Regions from separate parts of the Dyella sp. SYSU CM1112 genome, predicted to be linked through region 1. Evidence: riboswitches for the same ligand, from Rfam matches in the RefSeq annotation. Region 1 holds a riboswitch; the other holds the start of a gene.

What was found. A riboswitch is a leader RNA that binds a small molecule or an ion and turns the genes downstream of it on or off. The one in region 1 is predicted to bind thiamine pyrophosphate.
Region 2: linked by a shared signal. The riboswitch ahead of thiC (phosphomethylpyrimidine synthase ThiC) and the one ahead of thiM (hydroxyethylthiazole kinase) in region 1 are both predicted to bind thiamine pyrophosphate.

Annotation. Positions count from the first base shown of each region.
Region 1 is NZ_JBZEGI010000009.1:47,338-63,329, forward strand. It holds gene AC4HNJ_RS13650 (hypothetical protein) at 1-55, opposite strand, end outside; gene AC4HNJ_RS13655 (thiamine pyrophosphate-requiring protein) at 128-1,933, opposite strand; gene AC4HNJ_RS13660 (hypothetical protein) at 2,139-2,276, shown strand; gene AC4HNJ_RS13665 (SAM-dependent methyltransferase) at 2,655-3,590, opposite strand; gene AC4HNJ_RS13670 (type 2 lanthipeptide synthetase LanM family protein) at 3,583-6,594, opposite strand; gene AC4HNJ_RS13675 (DUF6229 family protein) at 6,910-7,083, opposite strand; gene AC4HNJ_RS13680 (hypothetical protein) at 7,675-8,121, shown strand; gene AC4HNJ_RS13685 (monovalent cation/H+ antiporter complex subunit F) at 8,125-8,370, shown strand; gene AC4HNJ_RS13690 (hypothetical protein) at 8,367-8,651, shown strand; gene AC4HNJ_RS13695 (Na(+)/H(+) antiporter subunit B) at 8,648-8,902, shown strand; gene AC4HNJ_RS13700 (MnhB domain-containing protein) at 8,899-9,666, shown strand; gene AC4HNJ_RS13705 (NADH-quinone oxidoreductase subunit K) at 9,663-10,010, shown strand; gene AC4HNJ_RS13710 (complex I subunit 5 family protein) at 10,016-11,533, shown strand; gene AC4HNJ_RS13715 (hypothetical protein) at 11,561-11,788, shown strand; gene thiE (thiamine phosphate synthase) at 12,063-12,707, opposite strand; gene thiM (hydroxyethylthiazole kinase) at 12,704-13,513, opposite strand; TPP riboswitch at 13,569-13,699, opposite strand; gene AC4HNJ_RS13730 (DNA-3-methyladenine glycosylase) at 13,768-14,367, shown strand; gene AC4HNJ_RS13735 (DUF4232 domain-containing protein) at 14,364-15,026, shown strand; gene AC4HNJ_RS13740 (hypothetical protein) at 15,134-15,463, opposite strand.
Region 2 is NZ_JBZEGI010000007.1:24,291-40,282, reverse strand. It holds gene lpxL (LpxL/LpxP family Kdo(2)-lipid IV(A) lauroyl/palmitoleoyl acyltransferase) at 31-966, opposite strand; gene waaA (lipid IV(A) 3-deoxy-D-manno-octulosonic acid transferase) at 1,059-2,324, shown strand; gene AC4HNJ_RS11625 (TolC family outer membrane protein) at 2,399-3,730, opposite strand; gene AC4HNJ_RS11620 (protein-L-isoaspartate O-methyltransferase family protein) at 3,767-4,426, opposite strand; gene AC4HNJ_RS11615 (hypothetical protein) at 4,589-4,918, opposite strand; gene AC4HNJ_RS11610 (TetR/AcrR family transcriptional regulator) at 5,004-5,654, shown strand; TPP riboswitch at 5,726-5,820, shown strand; gene thiC (phosphomethylpyrimidine synthase ThiC) at 5,909-7,786, shown strand; gene AC4HNJ_RS11600 (DUF3224 domain-containing protein) at 8,338-8,727, shown strand; gene AC4HNJ_RS11595 (ferritin-like domain-containing protein) at 8,828-9,400, shown strand; gene AC4HNJ_RS11590 (zinc-binding alcohol dehydrogenase family protein) at 9,461-10,477, opposite strand; gene AC4HNJ_RS11585 (MFS transporter) at 10,641-11,858, opposite strand; gene AC4HNJ_RS11580 (LysR family transcriptional regulator) at 11,960-12,928, shown strand; gene ppa (inorganic diphosphatase) at 12,918-13,451, opposite strand; gene pdxR (MocR-like pyridoxine biosynthesis transcription factor PdxR) at 13,713-15,146, opposite strand; gene AC4HNJ_RS11565 (hypothetical protein) at 15,395-15,922, shown strand; gene AC4HNJ_RS11560 (2OG-Fe(II) oxygenase) at 15,958-15,992, opposite strand, start outside.

The DNA of each region.
Region 1 (15,992 bases):
CGACACCGGCCAGCGTGCAAGCGATGCCTGCCCATCGATAGCGTTGGGTTGTCATGACGGTGATTCGGTGCCTGCCTGGATCATCTTTTTCCCGATGGTGAGAAGCTTCATGCCGATCGACCGGCCTCTATTTTTCTTTGTCCTTGTGTCCGGGCAGCACCGCACTCAGCACCTGTCGCGCGGTATCGCGCACCATGTGCCCCTGTTCGGGATCGCCGGTCATCAGGGTGGATGTAAAGGCTTTCGCCTGCGCCAGCGTGATGTGCGGGGGCAACGGTGGAACTTCGGGATCGGCCTTCACTTCGATCACCACCGGGCGATCCGATCTCAATGCCTCGTCCCAGGCGGCGCCGAGGCGTTCGGGTTCGTCCACATAGATGCCGCGCAGACCGATCAATTCCGCGAACCGGTGATACGCCACGGATGGAATCTCCTGCGAGGCTTCGAACTTTGGATCGCCTTCCATCACGCGTTGCTCCCAGGTGACCTGGTTGAGGTCCGCGTTGTTCAACACCATGCAGATCCAGCATGGGTTAGCCCATTCCTTCCAGTATTTGGCGACGGTAATCAGTTCGGCCATGTTGTTCATCTGCATGGCGCCATCACCGACCAGTGCGATCACCGGGCGTTGCGGATAAGCAAACTTGGCGGCAATGGCATAAGGCACCGCCGCGCCCATTGACGCCAGGCCACCGGAAAGCGAACACAGCATGCCGCGTTGTACTTTCAAGTCGCGCGCATACCAGTTGGCGACCGAGCCGGAATCACTGGTTACGATGGCGTTGGCGGGAATGCGGTGCGATAGCTCCCATACGGTACGTTGCGGATTCACGCCGTTTTCGGCTTTGGCCATGGCGCGGGATTCGAGTTTTTCCCACCAGTCCGTCATCCAGTGTTCGATGTCATCGCGCCAGCTGCGATTTTCTTTGTTTTGCAGCAGCGGCAGCAGGGCACGGAGTGTTTCCGCGCTATCACCGACAAGATTGACTTCCATGGGGTAGCGCAGGCTGAGCATGTCGGCTTTGATATCGATCTGCACGCCGCGCGCGTGGCCTTCTTTCGGCAAGAATTCGGAATAGGGGAAACCCGAACCGATCATCAACAAGGTGTCGCATTCGGTCATCAGGTGGTAGCTGGGTTCGGTGCCGAGCAGACCGATCGAACCTGTTACCCATGGAAGGTCATCCGGCAAGGCGCCTTTGCCGAGCAAGGCCTTGGCCGCACCAGCGCCAAGCTTGTCGGCTACGGCGATCACTTCATCGGTGGCGTGCAAGGCGCCTGCGCCGACCAGGATGGCGATTCTTTTACCGGCATTGAGCACCTCCGCTGCGCGCCGGAGATCTTCATCGTAGGGCACCGTTTTAGGCTTGTGGTAGCCGATGCCCGAATGCACGGTGCCGTGCTTGCGTGCAGGTGGTTCATAGGGAAGATCCTGCAGATCATTGGGCAACACCATCACGCTTACGGCATGTTCTCCCAGTGCGGTACGCACAGCGCGATCGGTGAGATGCCGTATCTGTGCCGGTACGCTCGCTTGCTGCACGAAGGAACCGGCCACGTCCTTGAACAGGGCAACCAGATCCACTTCCTGTTGATAGTGGCCGCCGAGCGCGGTGCGTGCTTGCTGGCCGGTGATAGCCAGCACGGGCATGTGATCCAGTCGCGCGTCGTAAAGCCCGGTGATCAGATGCGCGGCGCCAGGTCCTGAGGTGGCGATGCATACGCCGAGTTCGCCCGTGAACTTGGCATGCGCCGACGCCATGAACGCTGCCATTTCTTCGTGCCGCGTCTGGATGAATTGGATTTTTCCCTTGGCGCGATTGAGCGCGCCGAAGACGCCATTGATGCCATCGCCCGGATAACCGTAGATGCGTCGTATGCCCCATTCGTGCAGTCGTTCGACCAGGAAATCGCCTACGGTTGGTTTGCTCATGGGCTCGAACTCCGGCGTGGTGGAGGCTGCTGGCGTGGATTCGACGGGCGCAGGCAGCGCTTGCGAAGGGATACATGGAACGTAGGGAGCGGGCTGTGGATGGGCTGTGCAGTTTTCGTGGCGGAGGCGTCACGTCCGCACAAATTCATCTGTACGTATCTCATGCGCAGCCCGCATGAAAGAGTGCCGATAACCTCAGCAAGGCGTGAAGACGTGGCGCTCAGCGCTGGAGATGCTGGTGTCGGGCGGTGTCTGCCTGCTTTTCGCAGGAAGTGTGCTGGCGGCGGAAATCGTAGTTGCCGTGCTGGCAAGGTGTTTGCCGTGCTGTGGCACGCTTGACTGATTCGGCATTCCGCGTTTCGTTTTGCCGGTCGGACGATGTGCGCGTCCCCGGCTGGCGGTGAGAAGCGCGCTAGGCGATACGCCTGAAGATGGCTGGCATGTCGCAGCAGCCGTTATGGCGTCGTCGTTTGGGCAGGCTGCGGATGGCCCAGGCAAGTCATTGCGAAATGGCGTGCGCCGACGATAGTGGCGACGTCGTTAAATACATGCTCGAGCGGTACCCGGATTTTCGACTTGTTGCGGTTCTTCAAACGGTGGACTTTGCCGGGCTCGCCCTGATGGTTGCGTGCGCGCTGCTTGGTGAAGTCCCTCGCCTTGGGCGCCTTGCCGGCTGTGCAATGTATAGCAGCGCCCTTAAGCGCGTTCCGACAGCAGGTCGTCAATCCAGCGCGGGCTTATGCGCAACAACCGTAGGGAACATACATGCGCGATCATTGATGAAGCGAATATGCGTAAACCCCACCGACTCCAGTTGCGCAAGAGTTTCCGCATGTGTACGGAACGCACTCCATCTTGCATCGATCACCCGTGCGAAGAGCATGTGCTGGAGCGCGAGTATGTCGGATGATATCGCGCTCATCTCCCAGGGGGACTGTGCCGACAAACTTGGTGGAGGGGTGAGAAAGCTCGTGACAAGCCATCCGCCGGGCTTCAAGGCGTCGAAGAATTGGCGATACAGAGCGGTCACGCGTGCCTCGTCCGGTTCATAGATGTTGAGGCCATTGCTCGTCAGCACATCCGCCTGAGCGTAAAGGTGCATATTCCAAGCGTCGACCTGTCGCAATGACAGGTGCCCGGAGAAATCCTGTTTTTTTGCCAGGGCGTGAGCACCCGTCAGTGCCTGCGGATCGAGGTCAAGGCCGATCAGCGACACTCCTGGAACAGCGGAATAATCCAACGACAACAGATCTCCCATCCATCCGCAGGGCACGGAGGCCAGAACCATGCCTGGCTTGAGCATGGCTTGTAGCTCGCGACGAAAAATGGCGAACCGTTCACGCGTGGCCAGTACGGCGGGAAGGCGCTCGAACAGCACATGTTCCAGCGGAGAGGTTTTTTCTTTCTGCAGCGATCCAGGCACGTAGGTAACGATGCGATGCGTCCAATAGGCGTCGAGTCCGCGATGGGCGAGCAGAAATCGCCCCAACTCGAAGGTGGACAATGCATCGGCCAGAGAGAGCTGCTCATCAAGAGAGCCTTCCGGCATATCGCCGCCGGCGCGCAGTCTTGCCTTGACGGCTTTCAACGTTTGCTCGTGGGAAGTGGCGGCCTTGGCGGCGACGCCATGGGAGATCAGCCGATTTGCATCAGTCATGGCAAGTACCTATGGATTTGTTCGCGAAGACGCCGCGGGAGGAGCTTGAAGAAAAATTCAGCGCCTTGTCGCGGCCATGCAAAGCCATTTGTGGGAGAGGGATATCAGTCATTTTTTGACGCGCAGACCGTTGATCACCAAGTACAAGCGCCGAAGGCAGGTCGCTCTGTGGATGTGCCCGCAGCAACTGATAGGCGATGCCGCCAACGCCCGTCATCAGGCCAGGCATGAATGCGTCGGCTGTCATGCCGCACCGGAGACCATGCTGCTCTAGACCCGTTAACCACTGCGCCAGCAACGTTTCTCTGCAGAGGCCGGTCGGCCCCAGGCCACGGGCAATGGCTGCATCCAGTAACTCCCAGGCCGAAGCATCGCCATGGCAGGCGCAATGATCCATCCCCAGGCCGTTGCGCCAAGTTGCCTTGACGGCCCTACTCAATTGAATGTGTGTTGATGTCGGCGGCATGAAAGGCTCGAGATCCAAGTGTGCGAGACCGATGCCAACTGCGCCGTGGCACCATGCCGTGGCGGTTTTGCTGCCAGCGTCGGTGCGAAGGTCCAGCCAATTACGGGCATGCGTGTCGAACAGGCTTTCTTCGAAGGCGAAGGCAGCATCGGCGAGTTTCTGATAACGCTGTTCACCGCTAGCGCGCGCCAGCTTGGTCAAGGCCCAGCCGACGCCGGTCGCTCCGTGCGAGAAGCCGCCAAGTCCATTGGGCCAAGCGTCTTCTGGCCAGTAGGCACGATCGTCTTTCCAGACTGCACTCGCGTGCAGTTGGTCGCCCAATGCTTTGGCTGTCTCCAGAACGAAGGGATCGGCATGACGCTCTGCCAACTCGAGCAAGGGCGGAATGGCGCCAGCCAGACCATAAAGCACATCCGCACTTTCGCTTGCAGCGGCAGCTTCCGGAATCAGTGGCACTAGTGCACGGGCGCGCTCCAGGCCCTCGCCCTGAAGTTCGGCCAACGTATCCAGTGTGAGCCATGTCCAGATCAGACTGCCAAGACCTGCATATCCGCCCGGGGGCAGGGGACGGATCGTGATGCGATCGGCGCGCAGTTGCTCATGCCGTGCTTCGGCCATGATCAGCGTGCGCAGAATGGCATCTTGCAATGCGTCCAGTTCTTCAATCGCATTCGCGCGGCCGGCACGCGCCTCGTGCTGGTAGGCGGCTACCAGCACGCCCACTCCGGATAAGCCGCTGTAAAGGTCCTGCGCAAGCGGACGCACTGACCATCCCGTGGCTGGATCAAAACTTGGCGCGACCCACGTCACCGTGCCATCTTCGCCATGAACAGCATGCCGTAGAAAGTCGCGCATGATGGCGCTGAGCTGTGCACGCCTACGGAAGTCCAGGTCGTCCACTCGCGGTTGCGACGGCCATAGGGATCGATGTTCGGGCATGCCGCCATCGTTGATATAAGCGCCGACCAGCGCGGCATGGATAATGCTCCGCTCCTTCTGCAGATCGGCGTTGCGCCAGTGATCCAGCGTGGCGTCTATGAGATTTGCTGGGGGCAGCCAGTGCGTGGCGCGCGGACCTTCCAACTGACCTTGCGCCACAGTCGTGGAAAAAAAGGGAATGTCGCCTTCCTTGAGATCGGCGATCTCGGCGTTGATGACCGTGATGTCTCCCGGCGCGATGGCGGTGTTGTCGGCCATGCGCGAGAGCAGGTCGCACGCTCGCTCGGTAGCATCGTTTTCGTTATGCAGGGAAGTGGGGTGCCACAGCATGCGCGCCAATTCGGCATAGGTTTCGGTGGGGCGCGTTACCACGCGAATCTGGCATCCTGCAAAGCCATCCAGTTCGCTGCGCAATGCGCCCGAGCTATCCAGCTTACGCAAAGTGAGATTGATGTGATCGAACGCATCCAGCACATGCGGCCAATAGTGGGTCAGCGCTGGCTGTGGGCTGGGGTGATTCTGCGATACCTGCACAGGGATCATGGTCATGCCCAATCGTGCTTCGTCGGTGCCTACCTGCAAAATCACGGGTTGCTGCATCATGGGTTGCTGCTCAGGAAGGGCGCCGATCGATGAAATGTCGATGCCGCGCCAGCCGAGTGCCGCGCCACGGCCCGGCAACATGCCCGTGCCAAGCACGGTACCTGAGACCCAGTCACCCGCCTTGTCCACCGCCAATCCATAACCGGAAGCTGCGGGGGGAAGCTTGGGCGTGAACAAGGTCTCGCAGTCGACGATGACGGGACAGGGACCATGGGCAATCAAGTTCTGCGCATGCATATCCGTGCCGCCTAGCAGGCGTAGTATGCCGAGCCATTGGCCAATGCCCCGGTAGAAGCATTGCAGTTCGTTATCACTCGCCGTATGTCGGTGTTCGACGAACGCCGTCCAACCGTGCTCACCGCGCGCCAGTGCGCAGGGCACCTTGGCCGTTATGATTTCCTGGTGTACTTCGGAAAGTCGATGAAGGAAATTCGCCAATGCGATATCGACGTCTACCGGGCGCGGCTTGTAGACAAGCTTGCCCCCTTCGCACGTGACGATGACCACGGTCCGTCCCTGCTTGTGACTGTCGCCCGCGTCGAAGCCCAGGGCTTGTAATGCGCCCGCACTATCTCCGCAAAGCGGACCTAGGCTTGCACGGTCGGCAACCCAGTGCCGTGCAAATTCAAGGGCAGCGGCGCAACGGTTGCGCACGATGCAGTGAACACGGGGAAGCAGGCTCGGATAATGCTGTTGCAGCGTCTTCCAGAACCCAGGCGTGGAGGAAAGATCGATGAAATGTGCCCAGCGTTGTTCGCTGGTTTTACCAACAAGAATACCATTCGCGCGCGCCGCATGAAGCTCCACCAATAAAATGCGTGCCAAGCGGCCATGCAAGGTGAATAGCAAACTATCGTTTACGGCGTTGAAGATCAGTTCGTGTTCTTTTTCCTCAAGTCCTGCAACTTGACGTAGCGGATGCCTTAGCAGGTTTTCTGCTGGCGACAGCAGTCCTTGCAGCGATCTAGAAAACGGTACGTCATTAGCGATAGTCATGATTTTTTGGTCGACATTAAGTTCATCGCGATGGGATGCCATGAAAAACCGGCATCATGGGTCCAGAAAACTCCCATGCGGATGCCGAGCCTTATGAGGAACGATGCGATATGGCGTCGAGTGCGAAGCGAGTCGATCCATTAAGCTGCCGTCAGCCTGGCTTGACGCAAGACATTCCCGTTCCGAAATATTTCAATGGGCGTCCATGCTTGAGAGCGAACGATAAGTCCACTTTTCAGGTGGAGCCGGGGCGGAGATGCGCCGCCCCGTGATGTGTGTCCGCACCAGTGCGTCGGACGTTATCGGTGCTGTATTTCAGCCACACGCAACCCTGTTATTACTGCAAAGGGTGCAGCTACTCATGGACGTATCAATCATGCGAGTACGTGTCATTTCCTCCTCGGCAAATTTGCCGCTCATGAATAACGGGCCTGCCGGGTTGCTCTCATCAGCCACCGTGCGCAACTGCTTGGCATAAGTCGTTTCCATCACTCGTCTCCTTGTATGGGGTTGTCGGTTTGCAGGATAAAAGTGCCAATCCATCTCTTCATGGACGCGCTTCGTTACCCCTGGACAGATATAAGCCATTCGGAAAGGAAATACAGCACTGTCACTTCGAATTGAGACAAAGCCAAGGGTGAATGACATTCATGCGTATGGTTGTTGCTCACACTGCTCGCCTGTACTGCGCGCGTCGCGCCACTCCGGCCGATGATCGGCGCGCTTGCTTCGTTATCATTTTGGCTGGGTCGTGACTGCATCAGAGGCAGGCACGCTGCTTTGGCTCAAAGCGTGCAACCGAGGAAGGTAAGCATTCGGTCCCCCGCGCTTTCCATTCATGCAGGATCGAAACACGTATCGATGCACTCCGTGCGTGTTTTCGGATACGGCACGGCGCCGGAAATGTCCTGCGATGCGGCGTCGGTGAATGGTGTGCCCCAGTAAATGGCGTGGAAGCAGGCTGTGGATGGGCTGTGCAGTTTGCGTCGCGGAGGCGTCACGTCCGCACAAGCTCATCATGTACGCATTTCATGCACAGCCCGCATGGAAGAATGCCGATAACCTCAGCGGAGCGTGAAGATGTGGCGCTTAGGGCTGGAGATTCTGGTGTTTGGCGGTGTCTGCCTGCTTTTCGCGGGGAGTGTGTCGGCGCCGGAAATCGTGATTGCCTTGCTGGCAGGGTGTTTTGCCGTGCTGTGGCATGCCCGACTGATTAGGCATTCCGCATTTCGCTTTGCCGGCCGGCCAGATGGTGCGCGCGTCCTGGGCTTAGCGGTGAAAGGCGCGCTAGGCGATGTACCTGAAGGTGGCTGGCATGTCACGGCAGCGTTATGGCGTCGTCGTTTTGGCCGGTTGCGGATGGAACCTGCGCCTGTGCTGGTTCGCGATAGGGATGTGCATGTCATTCCGAAACGGCGTGCGCTGGCGATACTGACGACGTCGTTCGGGCCACTGGCGTACGTTACCGAGGCACACCACGAAGCCTTGCGGGTTCATCGCGTGAATCGCACCATTCGGCCGGAGTAAGCGATGTATTGGCTAGCAGTCTTCGCATTGTTTCCACCGTTGCTCGCTGGATTGGTCGCAGCTCGACGCGGTCCGTTGCATACCCGGCCGCTGGCGATACAGTTCATCGGTACGCTGGTGGCGATCATCTTTGTGTTGATGGCATGGGCGATGCAGCAGCCTTCATACATCGATCTTGCGTTGACGCTTACGCTGCTTGGATTGCCGGGGACCCTGGCTTATGCGTTCTTCATGGAGCGCTGGCTATGACTGTGCTGACTGGACTGGCACTGGGCTTGTTGGTGACGTGTTGCTGGGTCTCTGCCGCGGCCCTGTGGCGGCTCCCCCGTGGTATGGATCGTCTGCATGTAGTGAGCTTCATGCCGCTCGCCACGTCTCCTTTGTTGTTGGTGGTGGCGATAGTGCAAACAGGGACGTCTATCGGTACGGTGAAAGTGGCGTTCCTGTGGCTGTTGAATGCACTGGTCGGCATAGGCGTGGCGCATGCGTTGGGGCGACTGATGCGGCCGAAGGAGGGTGGTGAGGCATGAAAGCTGTCGTTGCCGCCTGCCTGATAATGGTGATGCTCAGCGGCACGCTGGTGGCCGTAACGCGCCGGCCGCGCAGACAGGTGCTGATGATCAGCGCCCATGGATTGATGCTGGCCGTGTTGTTTCTGGTGCTGGAAGCTCCTGACGTTGCTTATTCGGAAATTGCCGTAGGCACTGCCTTGGTGCCCGTGATGTTTCTTGCGGTGCTTGCCAATATTCGCAGCAGTGGCCGAAGGAATCTTCCGCGATGATATCCGCAGTGCTGCTTCGTCGCCTGCTTTGCGTGATATCGCTGGTGGTCATGGCGCCGGCGATCATCGTGGTGGCATTGCATATGCCTGGATTCGGCGAAAAGCTTCCTGCCTATGGGGCTGCCATCAATACGCACGTGCCTTCGATGCGGCAGGCGACAAACGTGGTCACGGCGGTGATTTTCGATGTGCGCGGCGTGGATACACTGGGTGAGGAATTTATTTTTGTTGCTGCCACGACCGGGTTGGCGGTGTTGTTGCGGGGTGGTCGCGGCGAGAATGCCTCGGGCAAGCCTGTTCATACGGATGGGCGTCGTTTGCCGGCGCGCAGCGAAGCCATCGCCTTGCTCGTCCGCTGGATGCTCCCGGCGACGGCGGCATTTTCGGTCTATGTGCTGGCGCATGGACAACTGACGCCGGGTGGCGGTTTTCAAGCAGGTGCGCTGTTTGCCTCTGCGGTATTGCTGCTATTTCTCGGGGATGGGTATCGCGCCTGGCGACGGGCGATGCCGCCGATCGCGATGCAGCTTGCCGAAGCGTTTGGTGCTGTCGCATGCGTGGGCGTGAGCTTGCTTCCCATGGCGCTTGGTGCAGGCCTGCTTGAGAACGTATTACCGCAAGGCGAACCGAAATCGCTGACCGGTGGCGGCTTGATCCCTCTCATGAATGTCGCTGTGGGCATAGCGATTGCCGGTGGCTTTGCCAATGCGCTGATCGAGTTCCTGGAAGAAACGCGCGAGCCGGAGGAGGACGATCCACCATGATCCTCGGCATGTTGCCCTGGCTGGCTGCGGCGTGGCTCTTGATCATCGGTATTTACGGCATCGTGACAAGCCGGCATTACGTGCATCTGATCGGTTGTCTTTCCGTGGTGCAGTCGGGCACGTATGTATTACTGCTGGCGATCGGTTTCGTGTGGCATGCCGGGCCGCCGATCTTTTATGACCATCCGCCGGGAACGCCGGCGGTGGATCCGGTCATGCAGGCGCTTGTGCTGACGGACGTGGTGGTTGGCGCTGCGGTGACAGCGTTGTTGCTGGCCTTGGCCTTGCAATTGCACAAGCGGCGTAAAACGCTCGATCCGGAAGAACTGGAGCCAATTCCTTGAATTGGGTGCGCTGGATACCGCTGCCGGTAGTGGTGCCGCTGCTGGCGGCTTCTATGGCTTTGCTGTTGGAAAAGACCGTACCGCGCCGCTGGGTGGATCTATGGGCCATGCTTGTGACGGCGGCAGTAAGTGCGGAGTGCATGTTCTTGGCGCACGCAGCAGTCGGCGCGCCGCTCGTTTACTGGTATGGCGGATGGGCGCCGACGCATGGTCCGGTGCTCGGCATCAGCTTCGTGGTCGACAGCGCGGGGGCGGGCGCAGGCGCGTTCATCGCAGGATTGTTTGCGCTGACCTTCCTGTTCGCCTGGCATTATTTCGAGGAGGTGCGTGCACATTTTCATGCACTGATGCTGATGTTTTGCTCGGCCTTGATCGGTTTCTGCCTGACGCATGATCTTTTCAATATCTTCGTGTGGTTTGAAACGATGAGCGTGATTGCTTTCGCGCTTACGGGATATCACCTGGAAGATGCGGCGCTTGAGGGAGCGCTCAACTTTACCGTGGTCAATACGCTCGGCAGCTTCTTGATGATGGCTGGCGTGGGGCTGGCCTATGCGGCCACGGGCGCCTTGGATATGGCGTTGGTAGGAAAGGTGTTGGCAGAACGCCACAATGATGTGCTCGCCTGTGCCTCGTTCGTACTGATGGCGGCGGCCATGCTGATCAAGGCGGCTAGCGTGCCGTTCCATTTCTGGTTGCCGGATGCACATGCGGTGGCGCCATCGCCGGTCTCGGTGATTTTTTCGGGTGTCATGGTGCCGGCTGGTTTGTTTGGCCTAGGCCGGTTGATGACGATTGTTTTCGCGGGCGTGCCGCCCGTCATGGCGCTTGCACATCTGTTGCTGGTGCCGCTGGGGGCGGTAACGGCCGTGGTGGGCGGCTTCATGGCGTTGCAGCAGACGCATCTCAAGCGCTTGCTCGCCTATTCCACGGTTAGCCACGTCGGCGTGATGCTGGCAGCGCTGAGCCTGATCACGGTACACGGTGCCGCCGGATGGCTGCTTTACATGCTGGGTCACGGGATGGTGAAGGCCGCGTTGTTCATGGGAGCGGGCGTGCTGGCCGCCATGCTGGATAGCGTCGATGAGTTTGAGCTTTATGGACGTGCGCGTTTCCGGGTGGTGTTGGCGAGCTTATTTGTCGTCGCTGCGCTTTGCCTCGCAGGCTTGCCCGTAGGTGTGATGGCGGCGGGGGCTGAAGCGGTGGAGGGTGCCGGAAAAATTTCGGGTGATGGATGGTTGGGAGCCATCATCGTCATTTCGTCGGCAACTACCGGTGGAGCTGTATTGCGCGCAGCGGTACGCATTTTTCTCGGCAAGGGGGAATTGCCGGAAGAGAAGGCAGCGGATGCGGACGAATCCGAACGCGGCGATCGTCCATTGGTGCTGATGCTGGTGCCGTTGGCGGTGCTGGTCGTCGTGGATGTGGTGGCGCCGATTCCGCTGGAACGCATGGTGCGTGTTGCTGCTGCCACCTTTGTGCATATGCCGGCATGGTCTGTCCTCGATGGCGGCCACGCCTAAGCGACGCCAGTCATTCCGGCTGTGGCGATGAGCGGCAAATTATCGGGATGGATGGCGGTCGGTCTGGCTGTCCTCATCGCAGGCACGCAGCTCTTTGCCGTGAAGCTGTTGAAGCAGCGCTTGCTGTGGCCGCTGCATATCACGATCAAGACATTGCGTACCTTGCATGCAGGGCGAGTAGGCGATCAGGTGGCGTGGCTGGCGGCGGGCCTGGCGATGCTGACGGTTGGCATCGTTGCGATACACTTGCGGTAGGCTGCGCAGGCAGGGAAGGCGCACGCCGATAGCCGCAAAAGAAACGAGCCGCCTTGAGGGGCGGCCCGGTCGGGCATCGGTCATCCATGTTGAGGAGGGGCCCCTCCCCGGCGCCTGACTTCCCGGCACGTCCTTTATCGCATATTTGCGGTTCCCGTAGCAGGTGCGCCCATTTTGAGTGGGTATGCTGGTTGCGCGTCGTCAAGAACAACATGCAGGCGAAATGGGGGTGCGGAGGCTCCACGTGACAAGCCGCATGAGATGAACCCTCCGCTTAGCGGCCTGTGCGGCTTGCGACGATGCAGTTCCATAGAGTTTGTGCTTCTTGCCGTGGATCAGGCATGCCGCAGATGGCGGATACCACGGCAATTCCATCCGCACCGGCAGCAATGGCCTGGGCGACGTGCCGGCTTTTCAAGCCTCCGATGGCGACTGCGGGAACAGGACTTGCCGTGACAATGCGAGCGAGTCCATCCCAACCGATCGGTTGTTCGTGATCAGGTTTGGTCGGCGTAGCGAACACGGGACCGATACCGACATAGTCGACGATGGCAGGGTCGATCGCATGCGCGGCCTGTTCTGAATTGACCGACACCCCGAGGATCATGTCAGGTCCTATGCGAGCACGAGCCAGGGAAGATGCTGTATCACGTTGGCCGATGTGCACTGCATCAACATCAGCTTCGATGGCTGCATCGATATCGTCGTTCATAACGACAATGGCCGATGTGTCTTGCAGCGTTTCCTTGATGGCACGTGCAAGGGCGACGCGTTCGGCGGTGGATGCTTGCTTGTGACGTACTTGCACCATGGTGACGCCGCCAGCAACCGCTTCACGCGCTGTTTCCAGCATGGAATGTTGTTGGCAAAGATCGGGATCGAGCACCAGGTAAAGAGAGAGGTCGAAGGGTTTCTTCATACGAGTGTGACCTGGGCCTGCGACTGCAGCGTCTCTGCGTCCAGCGCCGCAAGGGCATCGATAAAGCGCCAGGCGAACGAACCTGGGCCTGCGGAATGTAGTGCGGCCTGCGACCCTGCTACGGCAAAACTGGCCAGTGCACATACGGTGGCGGCCATGGGTGATGCCGGTGCCATGGCGACGTAGGCACCGATCAAACAGGTAAGCGCGCAGCCCATGGCGGTGACTTGGGGCATGAGGGCCGATCCTCCCGCGATATGCATGGCACGTTGCCCATCGGTGACAAAATCGATCGCGCCCGTGACGGCGACTACGGCTTGTGCCCGCTGGGCAAGGGCAACGGCAGAGCTTTCTGCATGCGCGACGCTATCGCCACTGTCCACACCACGCCCAGAACTTGCACTGCCGGCGAGCGCCATGATTTCCGAAGCATTGCCGCGAATTACCGTGGGACGGAGTGCAAGCAGATCTTCGATCGCCTGTCGGCGGAATGCCGTAGCAAAATGCGCTACCGGATCAAGCACCCACGGTTTGCTGCTTTCGTTGGCGGCCTTGGCCGCATGACGCATGCCGTCCAGCCAATGCACTGAAAGCGTACCGATATTGATCGTAACGGCACTCGCGAGCCTGGCAAATTCACCGGCTTCCTCGGGTGCGTGCACCATGGCAGGCGAGGCACCTGCCGCCAGCAAGACGTTGGCGGCAAAGTTCATGGCGACGAAATTGGTGATGCATTGGACGAGAGGCGGTTCGCGGCGTATTTGCTCAAGCAGTTTGCCGTGGCACAGGAGAGTGGCGGTAGTCATGGTGGGTTTCCGGGAGAAGACCCGTGTCAGCCGTCGCCGAACGATGAGCATGCGTATCACCATGCTTGCACCATCCCTACGCCAGCACGAACTGGATCAGGTTCAATGGGTCACTGCGCGGCACGGTATATCGCCTGTGCGCCAGCAGAATCTCAGCCCCTTGCCGGGGCACCCCAGGTGAACACAGAGGTTGGCCGAGCTGCGAGGTGTTGTCAAATCGATACTGTCGGTTCTTGCCTTACTATGATGCGACTATGACTCCTGTAGCGACGCGAAAAGCCCGTGTGCTGCCCCGATCTTTCTATGATCGCGATTCCCTGCAGGTAGCACCGGAGTTATTGAACAAGGTGATGGTGTGTGGCGATGGTCGTGCCGGGCGCATCGTTGAAGTCGAGGCTTACCATGGTGGGGATGATCCCGCCGCTCACTCTTATCGGGGCAAGACGGCGCGTAATGCCGTGATGTTTGGTCCGCCCGGGCATATGTATGTGTATTTCACTTATGGCATGCATTGGTGCAGCAATGCCGTTTGCGGACCAGAAGGAGCGGGTACTGCGATCTTGATCCGCGCCTTGCAGCCGCTGGCGGGCTTGGACCTCATGAAGGCAGCACGACCGCTGGCCAAAAGTGACCGCCAGTTATGCAATGGACCCGCCTGCCTCACGCAGGCCATGAGCATCACCAAGCAGCAGGATGGAGTCGATCTCGTGGCGGCACGAACTTATTGGCTGGCAGACGATGGGATTGATCCCCCGGATCATCCGGTTCAAACCACGCGCATAGGTATCACCAAGGCAGCCGATTACCCGTGGCGTTGGTATGTCACTGATAACGCATACGTGTCGCGGAAATGACGTATGGTTCAAGAGACTCAAAAACCAATGCCTTGTATGCTTGGCTCCAATCGATGGATGGATTTTTTGAACGTGATGCTTTCATAAGGAGAAGGGATATGCTGCGTTCGTATTTGAAAGCGATATGGGTACTGGCCGCTGTAGTGATTGCGCCGCGTGTTGTGGCTTTTCCTGTGCTATCGCAAACGGCTCCCTCTTGTCAGGCTGATCAGGTTCGCCTTCGCGTGGATGATGGCCATGGGTATTTCGATGGTATGTCTCAGTCGGGGATGTTTCTGATCTTGCAGAACAGTAGCTCGAGTGCTTGCACGCTGCCGGCCCGTCCTGAGCTGAGTTTTCAGGATATGTATCATCAAACGTTGCCCGCTGCATTTCGGTCTCCGCCCGGCATGCATCCTGGGCCGGTCATCTTGCCGATCAAACTGTTGCCGCATGAGACGGTATCCAGTGAAGTACGCTGGGTTTCCCAGGATGTCTATGACCCGGGACGTTGCGTCCAGCCTGCCTATGTCGCCGTGGTGGTGGACGGGAAGTCGATATGGACGACTTTCCATGGTCAGCTGTGTGGACCGCAGGACAAGGGGCCGACTTACAAGGCCACATTATTGGTCCCGCATAATGATGTGGCTGGGAAGGGCGTATCTTCCAAGCGTAGTTGAAGCGTAGGGTTTATCGCTGGCTTGGGGGCGACCGTCATCATCGCAATGTCACGGCTGCAGAAGGTGCCGGTCGCCCTGGATGAAATGTCCCAAGGCTGCAAGTGGACCTACGCGGTCGCAGATGATCTTGGTGATCGCCCATAAAGGGACCGCCAGAATGGCGCCGGGAATACCAGGCCAACGACGCAGCCTAGCAGCAATGCCATGGCCAGCAAGGCCGCAAAGAGGCGTGGGATGCGCAGATGTTTCATTAATTTCATGCCAGGCTGAACCAGCAGCTTGAGGAAAAATGGCAGCACGATAGGAAGCACGACTTCTCTTGCCGCGTACATGCAAGCCATGATTCCAAGAAACAGTAGTCCACCCTGAAAAATCGTGGAAAGCTGCCCGGAATGAGGTCTATCTTCCTTTGTCTGGCTGTCTGGAGCCTTCGACATTTTTGTAACTGATCCTGGAAATGCACAAGCAAGGCGATCGGACGTTGCGCATGGACGGATCAATGGTGGGTGAAACCTTTGTGCAGAACTTGTTGTAAGGGGCGGCTTCGTGCGGTAAAGAATCACCCGCCGGTGTAGATCTTATAATTCGTGTGATGACTGAACTTGGCTTGTCAGTCTGACGTAGTCTTATAAAAAGTATGTGCCTATAACGAAGTGTTTGTGTAATTTTCATTATTAGTTTCTGTTATTTGAAATTTTATTTATTGATAAATTGAATTTAAAGTAATTAATGTTTTATTTATGATTAGGTGGCCTCATGTTTGAGACAAATCTCCTAAAATTTTGAGTAAATTCGTGCAAAATAGGGTTTATGAGGAGGCGATTGCACAGTTCCATGAGGCGTGCGAAGACTCGCAACGTTGCGAGAAGTGGACGGTCACTTTGGCTGTGATGCAACGCATTTTGATGCATCGGGTGGCACGATCTCTTGCTGAGGTCACGCCCATTCACGCTGAATGGTGAGGGT
Region 2 (15,992 bases), on a different contig from region 1:
CCGGGAATGCTGTCGTTTGCCTGTCGAGGCTTAATAGATGGGCGGGAAGCCTTCCGGTCGGGTCTTGAAGCGCTTATGCACCCACAGATATTGCTCGGGCGCCTCACGCACCATTTCTTCGATGCACCGGTTGACGTTGGCGGTGTCCACCTCGGCATCCGCACTCGGCAGGTTGTCCAAGGGCGCGCCTAGCCGCAGAACGTAGCCTTGGTCATCGGGCAGGCGGCGGTGGAAGAAGGGAACCACTACGGACCGGGACATGCGTGCCAGGTGATGGGTGCCGGTGATGGTGGCAGCGGTAACGCCGAAGAACGGCACGAAGGCATTGTCCTTGCTGCGCATGTCCTGGTCGGGTGCATACCAGAGTGTGCCGCCGCTGCGCAGGTACTTCACGGTGCCGCGGATGTCGTCCTTGTCGAACATGGCGCGCGCATAGCCGAGGCGTGCGCGCAGCACCGCCCATTCGAAAACGGAGTTGTCCATGCGCCGATACATGCCGGCGATGCGGATGCGCTGGGAAACCAGGCGTGCGCAAAGTTCGAGATGCGAGAAATGTCCGCCGACCAGAAGTACGCCTTGCCCCCGGGCATGCGCCGCTTCCAGATGTTCAAGCCCTTCGAACACGACCGGGATTTTCGCAATAGCGCGGTCGGATCCCATCCAGCCGAGTGCGAATTCGATCAGCATGAGGCCGATGTCGCGCAGGTGCGCGTCTACCAGCGCAGCTTGTGATTTGGCATCAAGCTCGGGGAAGCACAGCGCAATGTTGGTAGCGGCCACTTGGCGTCGCGGAGACGGAAAGCGCTCAATGATGGTGCCCAGGCCGCGGCCTATCGCCATGAGCAGCTTGAACGGCAACATGGCGATGAGCTTCATGATGCCCACGCCGATCCACGCCGGCCAGAGGCGAGGAGCAAGCAGCGAGGGGGTAAAGTCGGGGCGGGGAGTTCCAGGCATCCGCAGCATTGTAACGGCACATGCGGCGCGCTCCTTCTTCGGGAAACGGAGTCAGGCGCAGCGCCCCCGTATACTTTCGCGTTCCGGACAGGAATCCGCCCTTGCGCTATCTCTACACGCTACTGATGTACCTGGCCACGCCGCTGATCGTGATGCGGCTGCTGACGCGCGGGATGCGCTATGGCAACTATCACCGGCGTTGGCCGGAGCGCTTCGGCATTTTCAAGGCGCCGGACCTGCGTGGCAGCATCTGGGTACATGCCGTTTCGGTCGGTGAAGTCAATGCGGCGGAGCCGCTGATCAAGGCACTGCGCGAGGATTATCCGAACGCGCCGCTCGTGGTGACGACGGTGACGCCGACGGGTTCGGCACGCGTGCAACAGCTGTTTGGGGACAGCGTTTTTCACGTCTACCTGCCTTACGACCTGCCCTTTTCGGTGCATCGCTTCCTTACCCAGATCAGGCCTCGCCTGGCCTTGATCGTGGAGACGGAAATCTGGCCCAACCTCTATTTCGGCTGCTATCGGCGTGGCATTCCGTTGATGATCGTTAACGCGCGGCTATCCGGGCGATCGCTTCGTGGTTATGCGCCCATGCGTGCGCTGTTGCGCTCGGCTCTGCGTTGCGTTCGGCAGATCGCCGCCCAGTCGCGTACCGACGCCGCGCGCTATCGATTGCTGGGTGCTGATCCCGCGATCGTCACGGTGAGCGGCAACCTGAAATTCGACATGCCGGTACCCGAGGCCGCGTTGGAAGGTGGTGAGGTTTTTCGTCAACAATGGGGGCACTTACGGCCCGTCTGGATCGCAGCGAGCACCCATGAGGGCGAAGAGCTGGCGGTGCTTGAAGCGCACCTGGAAGTGCTCAAACGTTTGCCTGATGCCTTGCTGCTGATTGCGCCGCGGCATCCTGAGCGTTTCCGGGTGGTGGAGCATTCGGTGCGTAGCCTTGGCTTCAGCACAGCGATGCGCAGCAACGATCGTCTCCCGGGAGAGTCGCACCAGGTTTTTCTGATCGACACGATGGGCGAGCTGATGCCCTTTTTTGCCGCGTCCGACGTGGCCTTCGTAGGGGGGAGTCTGGTACCTATCGGCGGCCATAACGTGCTTGAGCCGGCATCGCTGTCCAAGCCGGTGCTGGTAGGACCACACACGTTCAATTTCGAGGAAATCACGCTGGCGCTGATTCGTGGCGGTGGCGCGAAGCGCGTGTTGCAGAGCGAGGCATTGGGGACTGAGGTGCTTGACTTGCTGCAGAATGAGGCGCGATGCACGCAAATGGGGCGACAGGCTCGCGTGGTTTTCGATAGTGAACGCGGCGCAGTAGGCCGGGTGATGCGATTGATCGACCGCATGCTGCAGGAATGAGCTGCAAAAAAAAGGCCGGAAAAACCGGCCTTTTTTTTTCTAAGCAGCTTTGTAAGCAGCGATGACTTGGCGGCTTACTGCAACAGCGAGTTGGCGTATTGCAGATCTTGATAATCAATGGTGCCGGCCGATTGTTTCAGCAACAGGCGATTGAGCACCAACTGGTGGCGAGCGAGTGAATAAGTACTTTCGGCTTGCGTGAGGTTCTGGATGGCCGTCAGCACATCGAGCATGATCTGCGTGCCGACCTGGAAGCCGGCCTTGGTGGCATCGAGTGCTTTCTGTGCTGCATCCACCGCTGCCTTGCCCGACTCCACTTCGCTGATGCCGGCGAGCACCGAGTTGTAGTAGTTCAGCGTATTTTGCGTAACCTGGCGCCGCGTGGATTCCAGCGAATCCTGCGCTTCGTCGCGCTGGTAAATGGACTGGCGCACTTTCGACTGGATGGCCCCACCCGAAAAGATCGGAACCGACAAGGTGACGCCAATGGTGTTGCCGTAGCGGCCGTTACCGATCACGTTGTAGCTACCGTTCTCCAGCCAGCTGGTGCTTTTGCCGCGCGTAAAACTGGCGGTGATGGTGGGCAAGTGGCCGGCGCGCGCTGCGTTGACGGAATGATCCGCCGCATCCACCGAGTACTGTGCCGAGAGGATGGTCGGGTTGTTCTTGATCGAGCTGTCAACCCATGCTTGCGGACTGGCCGGCGTAGGAGGATCCATGGGCAGCTCGTCGCGCAGGCGCTTGAGTTCGCCAACCGGCTTGCCGGTGATCACGCTCAAGGCTTGCCGGTCATTGGCCAGCGTGTTCTGCGTACTGATCGTGGTGGCTTTGGCGGCCTCGTAGTACGACTTGGCCTGGTACACATTGGTTACCGCAGCGATGCCGACTTTGTATTGCTGCTCGGCCTGGTCGTACGTGACACGGTAGGCCTCTTCGTTGGCCTTGGCGTAGGCGAGCTGGTCTTCATCGCTGAGAACCAGAAAATACGCCTCGGCGACGCGGACAAAAAGGTCTTGTGCTGCGGCTTCGTAGGTTTGCTCCTGCGCGTCGTAGGTGGAATGCGCAGCCTGCAAGTTGGCAATGTCGGCCAGGTTCAGGATGGTCTGATCGACGCTGGCAGAAAGGGATCGAGTGCGGATATGGCTGCTATCGGCAGTGTTACCGAACTCGCTGAGGTTGGAGAGACTGCTCTGCTGCTGCAGACTCATGCCGGCACTGATCTGAGGTAGCAGCAGCGCGCGGGCCTGCGGAATGTTTTCGTGTACCGCCAGGCGTGTCGCATCGGCCTGCGCCAACACGGGGTCGTTCGCACGCGCCTGACGGTATGCATCCAGCAAATCCTCGCCGTGGCTGGGCAGGGAAATTGCCGCCAGGGACAGGGCAAGGGTCAGAAGCTTCAAGCGCATGGTTCGCCTCTTAAGGTTCGGGGATCGGTAGCGGGGTCAAAAAACAAAGCGGCGCGGAGGCTCTGCATGTGCGAGATAGGGAAGATCCGTCTCGAACAGGTTTTCCTCACGGTAACGGCCGTTGCCTTCATGGGTGATCAGTACGACTTGCTGCACCGGTGACTCCCCGCGGATGGCGAACAGTCGGCCATCGGGCTTGAGCCAGCCGAGAAAACGGTCGGGGATACGGTAGACGGCACCTGTGACAACCACGGCGTCGAATGTGCCCTGCGGATGCCATGCATCGACGGCTTCACCGGTCACGAGCTGCGTATTGGTGATGCCGGCAGCTTGCAGTCGCTGACCAGCGGCGGCGGTGAAGTCAGCATGGATATCCACGCTGGTCACATGCGTGGCGAGATGGGCCACGCACGCAGTGAGGAAACCCGAACCGGTGCCGATTTCCAGCACCTTGTCCTCCGGCTTCAACGCCAGCGCCTGCAACACGCGGCCTTCCACCACCGGCTTCATCATCACTTCGCCGTGTCCGATAGGCAGGCATAAATCGGCAAATGCCAATTGGCGATGCGCGGGCGCAACGAAATCCTCGCGGCGGACACGACCAAGCACGTCGAGCACGCGACCATCCAGCACCTCCCAGGGGCGCACCTGGTTCTCAACCATGTTTTGACGCGCCTGATCGAAGTTCATCGCCATTGGAAAACAAGCCTGTGTGGATCGAAAAAGGTCAAAAAGGATAAGCGTTTAGACCCTGTTTCGACAATGGTTAGGGTGCGGTCAGGCCGGTGCTGCACGAAGTGCCGGAAGTCATCGCAACGATCTGACGTAAGTCATGTAAGACCTTGTGTCCGCGGACACTTACGCACTTTTTCGCTGATGGCGAATGGCGCGCAGATCGATCATGACCGGCAAATGCGTCAGCGCAGCTTCGGTACTCACGCAAAGCGCAGCATCGAGCCGCCGGATACGACCCATGAACGACTCACCTCGACGCGTGGCAGCAACGCAAAGCCATGCAAGCCAGCGCGATAGGCTGTGGCGTTCCGTCGCATTAAGCTGCGCCAGCGCACCGCGAACCGCAAAGACCTGTCTCCGCGCTGTCCGGCGCTGCTCCAGCCACTCGGCCAGCAGGCGCTGGGCCTTGCGATAAGCAGCGCTAAGCGCCAATTCTGGGTTAGTTGCGCACATGAGCCGAAATATTCGGTATCATTCAGGAAATAAGTAAACCGACCCGTATAATAAATTGGGTTTTTTGATTTGTGAAGGTGCATCCATGAACTCGATCCCGCTGACCAAGCCGCATGGGCCAGGCCGCCCTAAGGACATGGAGAAGCGCGCGGCCATACTTGATGCCGCGAAAGCGCTGTTCATACGAAATGCCTTCGCTGGTACCAGCATGGATGCCATCGCCGCTGAGGCGGGTGTTTCCAAACTCACCGTCTACAGCCATTTTGGCGACAAGGACAACCTGTTTCGCGAAGTCATCCGCGCGCGCATCCAGGACCTGTTGCCGGAAGAAACCTATAGCTTCGATCCTGCGTCCGATATCGGCGACATCCTTACCCGCATCGCCCTTATTCATGCGCGCCTGGACTGTGATCCGGAAAACGTCGGCACGTTCCGCGCCATCCTGAGCGATTGCCGACAGGGCAATCCCCGCTACGGCAAACTGATGTGGGAAGAAGGTCCCATGCGCAGCCGGGCGCTGATGGAGCGTTTGCTGCAGCAGGCAGTCGATGCCGGCAAACTTCAGATCGACGATATTTCCCGCGCAAGCATGCAATTCATCTCCCTGATCAAGGGCGACATGATGATGCGGCGCATGTTCGGCTGCGCCGATTGCGCGCAGGCCTATGCGAAAGAAGTGGAAGAGAACGCCCGCGCGGGCGTCATCATGTTTGTGCGTGCCTACGCGCCGCGTTGAGATCGTGCCCCCATCCTGCACTCGTCTATCACCTCGCTTCGTGTTCAAATAAGCGGGCCTGTAACGGGTTATTTAGGAAGCGGGGGTGCCGACCGCAGTCGGCTGAGAGAGTCCCTTCGAACCTGATCCGGTTAGCACCGGTGTAGGGAGCTTCGCCGCACGGACCATCGTGCGCTGGCGCCGTCGCTTCGATCCTGTGCGGATATCCGCACGAATGCCGCATCCGATCGCGGATACCAGAAGGACGAATGCCGATGAATGCCTTGCCCTCCGACCTCGCGCGTGCCGCGCAAGCCCTCTCCGAAGCGGTGACCCAGCCTATTCCCGGCTCCCGCAAGATTTATGTGCAAGGCAGCCGGCCTGATCTGAAAGTGCCGATGCGCGAGGTGGCCCAGGCCCAGACCCCGACGCTGTTCGGTGGCGAATCCAATCCTCCGATCACGGTCTACGACACCTCTGGCCCTTATACCGATGCGGACCATGCTGTAGACCTTGCCGCCGGCTTGCCCGCGCTGCGGGCCGGGTGGATCGCCGAACGCGGCGACGTGGCGCAGTTGTCGGGCCTGAGTTCCGCTTTCGGCCGTGCACGCGCGGCGGATGCCCAGCTCGACACCGTACGCTTCGGCCATACGCGCACGCCGCTGCGCGCCAAGCCAGGCGCCAATGTCACCCAGATGCACTATGCACGCCGCGGTATCGTGACGCCGGAGATGGAGTACATCGCGATTCGCGAGAACCAGCGCATTGAAGCACTGAAAGACAGTGCGCTGTGCAAGCAGCATCCGGGCGAATCCTTCGGCGCATCGCTACCGAAGCTGATCACGCCGGCTTTCGTGCGCGACGAAGTGGCGCGTGGCCGCGCCATCATTCCAGCCAATATCAATCACCCGGAAAGCGAGCCGATGATCATCGGCCGCAACTTCCTTACCAAGATCAACGCCAACATTGGCAATAGCGCGGTGTCCTCAGGTATCGCCGAGGAAGTTGAAAAACTGGTGTGGGCGATCCGTTGGGGCGGCGATACCGTGATGGATCTTTCCACCGGCAAGAACATCCATGAAACGCGCGAGTGGATCATCCGCAATTCGCCGGTGCCGATCGGCACGGTGCCGATCTACCAGGCTTTGGAAAAAGTAGGCGGCATCGCTGAGGAACTTACCTGGGAATTGTTCCGCGACACATTGATTGAACAGGCCGAGCAGGGCGTGGACTACTTCACCATCCATGCCGGCGTGCTGTTGCGCTTCGTGCCACTGACCGCCAAGCGCGTCACGGGCATCGTCTCGCGTGGTGGCTCGATCATGGCCAAATGGTGTCTCGCGCATCACAAGGAGAATTTTCTCTATACGCATTTCGAGGAAATCTGCGACATCATGAAAGCGTACGACGTGTCGTTCAGCCTGGGCGACGGTTTACGCCCCGGCAGCGTGGCCGATGCGAACGACGCGGCACAATTCGGTGAACTCGACACGCTAGGCGAGCTCACCCAGATCGCCTGGAAACACGACGTGCAAGTGATGATCGAAGGCCCTGGTCACGTGCCGATGCAACTGATCAAAGAGAACATGGAGCGGCAGCTGGAAAAATGCCATGAAGCGCCGTTCTATACATTAGGGCCGCTCACTACCGACATTGCTCCGGGCTACGACCACATCACCAGCGCCATCGGCGCGGCCATGATCGGCTGGTTCGGCACGGCCATGCTTTGCTATGTGACGCCCAAAGAACACCTTGGGTTGCCGAACAAGCAGGATGTGCGCGACGGCATCATCACCTACAAGATTGCCGCGCACGCCGCCGATCTTGCGAAAGGCCATCCGGGGGCGCAGGTGCGTGACAACGCGCTCAGCAAAGCCCGTTTCGAATTTCGTTGGGACGATCAGTTCAACCTCGGGCTCGACCCGGAAAAGGCGCGCGAATTCCACGATGAAACGCTACCGAAGGATGCACACAAATCGGCGCACTTCTGCTCCATGTGCGGGCCGAAATTCTGTTCGATGAAGATCACGCAGGACGTGCGCGATTACGCTGCGGAACACGGCGTGGAAGAAATCGCCGCGCTGGAGGAAGGCATGGCTGAGAAGGCTGCCGAGTTTCGCGCACAGGGCGCCGAGGTTTATCACAAGGCGTGACGTTGGGACTTCCGGCAGCCGGCGCTTTCTCGGCTGCTGGGCGGGGAGCCTGTCAACGTGGAACGCGCAGACAGGCTCTCAGAGATCCGAATGAGAGCGGCCGGAAGCCGGCAAGCAGAAGAAAAGAAACAACGATCCAATCGCTAGTCCGCGCCAAAGATCAACAAAATCACGGCCTGCTATGGATGGGTGCGATAGTTCGAATACGGAGAGCAGAAAAAGCACGGCCAGAATGATCTGGCCGAAGCCCCGTTTCGTTCGTAGCGACCATGCAAAGCGTGTTGCGGGAATCTTCATGCCGCCATTGTCCGGCGCCGCGACATAAAATTGCGATAACGCTGTTGCCGGCCGACGTATAAGTTCCATAAAAACCTGGCGCATCGCCAAAGAGGCCGATACAGCCAGTGCGCTAAGCGGGTATTGCCTTGTTTTGCATGGATTTGAGGCGATTCCTGGCCGGTAGCACCCCGGGCTGCTCTGTGGGGTACGCTGTAGCGTGAGACAGCCATTTCACGTGCTTCTGATTTCCATCTAATTGTGAGGGAAAATCCATGCAAGCCAGTGGAGCTTTCGAAGTGACGCTGACGCCGCAATCCCCGCGGCCCGATCGCGAGGATGCCGGTCTAGGGCGCTTGGCGATCGACAAACAGTTTCGCGGTGATCTGGACGCCGTCAGCATCGGTGAAATGCTTTCGGCGATGGGGCAGGTACAGGGGTCGGCCGGCTATGTAGCCCTGGAGCGGGTCAGCGGTGTGCTGCAGGGCAGGCGTGGAAGCTTCGTGCTGCAGCATCACGGCATCATGGATCGCGGTACGCCACAGCTGTCGGTGATGGTTGTGCCGGATTCCGGTACGGATGAATTGACTGGGCTGACGGGAACCATGCAGATCCAGATCGAACAGGGTAAGCATTTCTATACGTTCGATTACATGTTGCCGTAGACAGGCAGGTTCGAAGGAACGCGCCGACTACTCTAATTTCACCTGTACTTTGCGGTAGTGAAGACAGGATGGGGCTGTCACTCGTTTACAGGAGACCGCCATGACGGCAAAGCCTTTCCTGACGGATATCCAGACTATCCGCAAGCGCGCACGTGAACATATCGATCAGGGCGCGATCACTGAAGGCTATAAAGCCGACCGCAAGACAGTGATCAAGCTACTCAACGAAGCATTGGCCACCGAACTCGTGTGCGTGCTTCGCTACAAACGCCACTATTTCATGGCGTCGGGCATCCACTCCAAAAGTGTCGCGGCCGAGTTTCTGGAGCATGCGCAGGAAGAACAGGGCCATGCCGACCAGATCGCGAGGCGCATCACGCAACTGGAAGGCGCGCCCAACTTCAATCCGGATGGCCTGCTCACCCGCAGTCACGCCGATTACGTGGAAGGCGACGACTTGGTGGACATGATCAAGGAAGATCTCGTTGCCGAACGTATCGCTATCGATAGTTACCGTGACATCGTGCAATACCTCGGTCACGACGATCCGACCACGCGACGCATGATGGAGGAGATCCTGGCAAAGGAAGAAGAACATGCCGAGGACCTGTCCACCTTGCTTGAAGAGTTGGGCAAGAAGGGCGAGCCGGCAAAACCGGCCACGCGGCATTGATCTAGCGAATAAGGGCAGGCGGGAAGCAAGTCCGCTTTCCGCCTGCTGGTGAAAATAGGCTCACCAACCGGACAAGACCAGCTTGCCGATCGTGCTGCCCGATTCCAGGCGGCGGTGTGCTTCGCGCATGGTTTCTGCGTTGATCGGGCTGAGGGCTTCGCGCTGAATGCTGCGCAGTTCGCCTTCGTCGATGAGGTTTGCCACGCGCGCGAGAATGCGACCCTGTTCCGCCATGTCTGCTGTTTTGAAGCGTGGCCGGGAAAATACTGTTTCCCAATGAATGCCGATGCATTTGGCCTTGTAAGCACCGCCGATATGGACGGGCGCTTTCGGGTCCACGATCAAGCCGACATGCCCTTGCGGTGCGAGCAGCTCGCCAAGCTCGTCCCAGTAATGGGATGTATCGGCAAGATTGATGGCGGCGTCAATCTGTTCGAAACCGAGCGCCTTCAATTGCGTCGTGAGCGATTGGCGATGATCGATTACGTGTTGTGCGCCCATGGCGCGGCACCAGGCCTGCGTTTCCGGCCGCGAGGCGGTGGCAATCACCGTAAATCCAGCACGTCGCGCCAACTGGATCGCGATCGATCCCATGCCACCGGCGCCAGCAATGACCAATAGCGATTTGCCTTCGCCGCCATGCTCGGAATCGTAGGACATGCGTTCGAATAGCAGCTCCCAGGCGGTAAGTGCGGTCAACGGCAATGCTGCAGCGCTTACAGCGTCCAGCCGGCGCGGCCGATGTGCCACCAGGCGTGCATCCACGGCCTGCCATTGCGCGTTGCTGCCGGGACGCGTGACGTCACCTGCGTAATACACTTCATCGCCCGGCTTGAAGCCCGTTACCTCGCTGCCTACGCCTTCGACGACCCCTGCGGCGTCGAAACCGAGCACGCGTGGTTGTGCTTCCACCTGCGGCTTTGGTGCACGCAGCTTGGTGTCAATCGGATTGACGGAAACCGCTTCGACACGCACGAGCAGATCGTGCGGGCCGATCTCCGGCGTGGGTAGGTCCACATCAATCAACGATTGTGGATCTTCGATGGGTAAATAACGAATAAGAGCGACGGCTTTCATGGCGATATCTCCATATGTGCGATCAAGTTGCCTGCGCGGCGGGTGAGTTGCGTTCGACAAAAGGCCCATTCCAGTATGGGCAGCAAGGGTAAGAGGATGTGAAAGCGGTATTCCATGATCGAGGTTTCTGTAGAGATCAATCGATGGAGAGTGGTTGCAGCGATCAGGCTTCGCCGCTTGCGCATGCGCCATGTGGCAGGTGTTGGTGGCTGAGATCGCGTTGCCGTGCCCATAGAGCGACTAGAAGACCCATGAACGTGACCAGTGCGGCGACCCAGGTGAGTGAGCCCAGGCCTGGTCCACGTGCCACGACAACACCACCTAGCCACGCACCGAGCGCATTGCCGAGATTGAATGCACCAATGTTCAGGCTGGAAGCGAGGTTTTGCGCATCATGCGCCTTGTGCAGCACCCACAGTTGCAGCGGCGGTACTGTGGCGAAAGCGGCTACGCCAAGCAATCCGACGAAGAGCACCGTCAGCCACGCATGGTGCAAGGCAAACGTCATCACGCCGAGCACCACGATCAGCGCAGCCAACGTGAGCAACAGTGCGCGCATTAGATGCCGATCGGCTAGTTTGCCGCCGAGCAGATTGCCTGCAATCAATCCGACGCCGAACACCAACAGGATGGGAGACACCGCGCGCTCGGTAAATCCGGTAACTTGGGTCAGGATCGGTTGGATGTATGTGAACACCGTAAAGACGCCAGCAAAGCCCAGCACGGTCATCAGCAAGGCCAGCAGCACGGAGGGATGGCCGATCGCACGCAACTCGTCACGCAACGCAATGCTCTTGCTGTGTTCGTCGCTGGCAGGCACCAGTGCAGCGAGCACGGCCATGGCGATGACGCCGATGGCGGCGACGGCCCAAAAAGTCGAGCGCCAACCAAAGTGCAGCCCCAGCCATGCGCCGGCCGGCACGCCTAGCAGCGTGGCAAGAGTCAGCCCGGTAAACATGATCGAAATAGCCGAGGCACGGCGGTCGGTGGCGACGAGGCTGGTGGCCACCACCGAGCCCACACCGAAAAAGGTGCCATGCGCGAGCGAGGTGATAATGCGCGCCAACAGCAGCAGGGCGTAATTGGGGGCGATGGCGCAGCAGATGTTGCCGATAGTAAAAATTGCCATCAGGCCGATCAACACGGTTTTGCGCGGCATCCGGCTCGTAGCGGCGGTGAGTACGGGGGCGCCCACGAACACGCCCAGCGCATAGCCAGAAATCAGCAGGCCTGCCGTGGCGATACTTACCTTCAAGTCAGCGGCTACTTGCAGCAGCAAGCCCATGATCACGAACTCGGTGGTGCCTATGCCGAACGCGCCAGCGGCTAGGGCATACAGCGCCAGGGGCATGGGACGAGATGAGCGAGTGGCGGCGGGCATCGAGCGAGTCCGGTCGAAAGCGGTGGACGTCAGCGTAGACGCTTGCATCTTCTTTAAAAACCACCAAGATGCCGAATCACTTTCAATGAAATGTTGAAAATATGGACCGTGTCGGTGACCTTATCTTGTTCATGCGAGTGTTAGACCAGGGCTCGATCAGCGCCGCCGCGCGGAGTCTGGATGTGTCAGTCGCGGTCGCCAGCCAGCGATTAAAGCGTCTGGAGCACGATCTTGGGGTGCGTCTACTACACCGGACAACCCGCCGCCTGCATCCCACGCCCGAGGGCCTGGCGCTGGCCGAACAAGGGCGCCCGCTCGTCGAGGATCTGGAGGCGCTGACTTCCGGCTTGCGCCAGGGTGCGGCGGATGTGAGCGGCACTTTGCGCCTGACTGTCTCGGCGTCATTTGGACGCCAATATGTATCGCCGCTACTGGCCGCCTTCATGGCCCGGCATCCGCGCGTAAGGCTCAGCGTTCACCTCACGGACGAGATGCAGGATCTCATCAGTTCGGGTTTTGACCTGGGCATTCGCATCGGCGCACTGCATGACTCACGGCTGGTCGCGCGCAAGCTGGCGGTGAATCGGCGCGTGCTGTGCGCGTCGCCAGACTATCTGCGACGGTACGGCATGCCGAAGACCCCTGAGGATTTAGCCAGGCACGAATGCTTGATTCTGGTTGGCCGCGCCGGCCGCCAGTACACGTGGCGATTGCATGATGCTCAGGGTGAGCTACATACCGTGCGAATCAATGGAAAACTGGAATCGACACTCGGCGAGTTGCTTCGCGATGCAGCGCTGGCTGGGCTGGGCATTTCACAGCACTCTACGTGGCACGTGCACGAGGACTTGCGCGCAGGACGGCTGAAAGTGGTGTTGCCCGATTACGCTATTGCCGACACCGGCATCTATGCCGTGATGCCCCAGCGGCGTCTCGTGCCGCTGCGCGTTCGCGCCTTCGTGGATTTTCTGGCCGAACAATTCGGCGATGTGCCGCCGTGGGAGCGGGGATTGGGCAACGCCCTCTCCCCCAACGAGAGAGGAGAGGGAGTCGACGTCTTCAAGCCTTGAGCTTGCAGCGCTCCACGCCGGCGATGATTTCCGCCTTGGCATCGGCGGCGCCGACCCAGCCTTCGATCTTCACCCACTTGCCTTTTTCGAGATCCTTGTAGTGCTCGAAGAAGTGGCCGATGCGCTCCAGCCAATGAGCGGATACGCCTTTGATATCGTCGATATGCGCGTAACCCGGGAAAATCTTACGCGACGGGATCACCACCAGCTTTTCATCGCTGCCCGCTTCATCGGTCATCTTCAGCATGCCGACCGGATGGCAGCGGATCACCGAGCCGGGGACCAGCGGCAACGGCAGGATCACCAGCGCGTCCAGCGGGTCACCGTCACCGCCCAGCGTGCCAGGCACGTAACCGTAGTTGCAGGGGTAGCGCATGGGCGTGGAAAGAATGCGGTCGACGAAAATCGCGCCGCTCTCCTTGTCTACTTCATACTTGACCGGCTCGGCATCCTTGGGGATTTCGATAACGACGTTGATTTCGTTCGGCACGTCGCGGCCGGCGTTAACCATATCCAGGCCCATGGGGCACTCCTTACGTCTATCTAAAACGGGGAAAGCCAGTCAGGATAAGGCAAAGTCTGTCGCAACGCACCATAGGCCATCCGGGCCGGTATCCCCCTCCCGCAGAAAGCATCCAGGCATCCTGCGGCCAGCCAGCGAAGAAGGGTGATGCATTCATATCGCCATGGCGGGGAAGCGCGCCGGAACCCCATCTGACGTGGCGGCTCATTCAAGCGCACGGTGGCGGGTTACTTTTTACAGCATCGCGATCATGACCCATGCTCACGCATGATCCATGTGGTTTAGGCACTGTCCAAACAGTCGCATGGCCTCGCGCAATTCGTTCACCGACAGCCCGCAGTAACCCAGCAGAAGGCCCTGCCGTTCCGAAGCTTGCTGATATAGCGGTGCCATGGGATAGAGCCCAAGTCCCTGCTCATGGGCATAGGCAATCAGCGCTTCGCAGCGTGCCGCGTCGTAACCTTGGAGCCAAACGACCAGATGCATGCCGGCTGGCGTCGTGGTGATTGCCACGCGATCACCTGCATGTTCCTTTAATCCGGCGATCAATGTCTCGCGGCGCGTCTTCAGTTCCTTGCGCACCACGCGCAAATGGCGTTCGAAACCACCGTCTTCCATGAAACGAGCGAGCGCCGCCTGCTCGATCACCGGGCACGCCATATCGCTGAGATATTTAGCGTTGAGAAAATCCATACGGAGCACGGCAGGCATCACAATGTAGGCAAGGCGCAACCCACCGAACATCACTTTGGAGAATGTGCCCACATAAATCACGCGCTCTCCCTCGTCCAGTGAGCGCAATGCTGCCAGTGGATGTGCGTCGTAACGAAATTCGCCGTCGTAGTCGTCTTCCAGAATCCAGCACTGGTGTTGTTCGGCGTAATGCAGCAGATCGATCCGGCGCTGCCTGGAAAGTACTGCGCCGGTAGGAAAATGGTGCGAGGGCGTCACGTAAACCAGCCGTGGCGATTGCCTGGGAAGTTCCTCGCAAACCAATCCCTGTTCGTCCGTGCGCACTGCCACAAGTTGTGCGCCATGCGCCGCCAGTGCCTGGTGCGCCAGGAAATAGTGCGGTTCTTCCAGGACGACATGATCCCCCTCATTCAACAATACGCGTGCCGTCAAATCGATAGCTTGCTGTGTGCCACTGACGATCAGCACGTCGTCCGGCTGTGCTTGCACGCCGCGGCGACGGGCCAGGTAATCGCAGGTCTGCTTGCGCAGCGCGCTCACTCCCGCTACCTCCGTGACGTTGAGCCGTGTGTATGCAGCAGCGCGAGCCAGTTCGCGTCCCCATGCGTTATTGAGTGCGGGATTGACCAGCGGATTGCCGTATTGCAGGTTGTAGCGTAAGCCGCGGTGCATGCGCGGGATATTCCAATCGCGCACTTCGCGAGCGCGCTGCGCATAGCGAGAGGGCGCGGAAATGGAAGAGCTGGCATGGTGTGTGGCAGATTTCGCCGGCAGATAGCTGACGTAACTGCCAGAGCCTACGCGGCCATCGATGAAGCCTTCTGCGCGTAACTGTTCATAGGCAGCAAGCACCGTGGTGCGCGAAAGCTCAAGCTCGTCCGCCAGCTCTCGCGTGGGCGGTAATTGTGTTCCCGCCGCAATGCGGCCGTCGAGAATGGACGCTTTCAATGCACGGGTAAGCTGGTCATAGAGCGGCCCATGGCCGTCGAGTTCTAGATACACACCGCGCCCTCCTATTGGCTCTAAGAAAATACGGGCAATTGGCTATGGAGGGAACGTGCCGACATACCTAGTCTGAACGGGTCGCAGGGTGTCCCTAATAAATCTTCTCTGCCCGCGTCCTTCCCCAGACGTAGGCAGACCCGGCGGCGACGACGTCTCCCTCGCTTCCCACACCCGCGGGGCAGTTTTACACCACTGCTTCGCGGGCCTTTTGGGCGCGTGGAAGTTTTTGTAAGGAATGAGTGACGATGATGTCGATAGCTGTTGATTCGCCTGCGCTACCTGCAAAGCGCGTCCGTCGCATGGCGCTGTTTGCTGTGTCCGTTGTCGTGGCGCTTGCCACGGCAGACTTGGTTTTTGCCTGTACTTTTTGGCATGCGCTGTATCACCTGCCACCGTTACGCGTACTGCAAAACATTGCAGCAGGCCTGCTGGGCCGGCGCGCATTCGTTGGGGGTGTGCAAGCCGGAGCGCTAGGCGGGTTGCTTCATTACACCATCATGGGCGTAATGGTGGGTGCCTACTACGCCGCTGTCGGCAGGTTGAAGGCCTTGCGTGACAGGCCGTGGCTGTATGGTGCGCTCTATGGGGCGGTGCTCTACGTCGTCATGAATGGCGTCGTGGTGCCGTTGTCAGCGGCGCCGAAAACACCGTTCGTGCCGAGCTGGATCCTCTGCAGCATCGCGATGCATATGCTCATCGGGATGATGATTGCATGGAGCGCGCGATGTGCGTGGCGCGAACAGGCTATCCGTATGGTTCGGTGCGACTCATGACATCGGCCTGAGCAGATATCGCTCACATCGATCATTCAACGCGAGGGTTTTTGAAACGGCCGCTCACGCA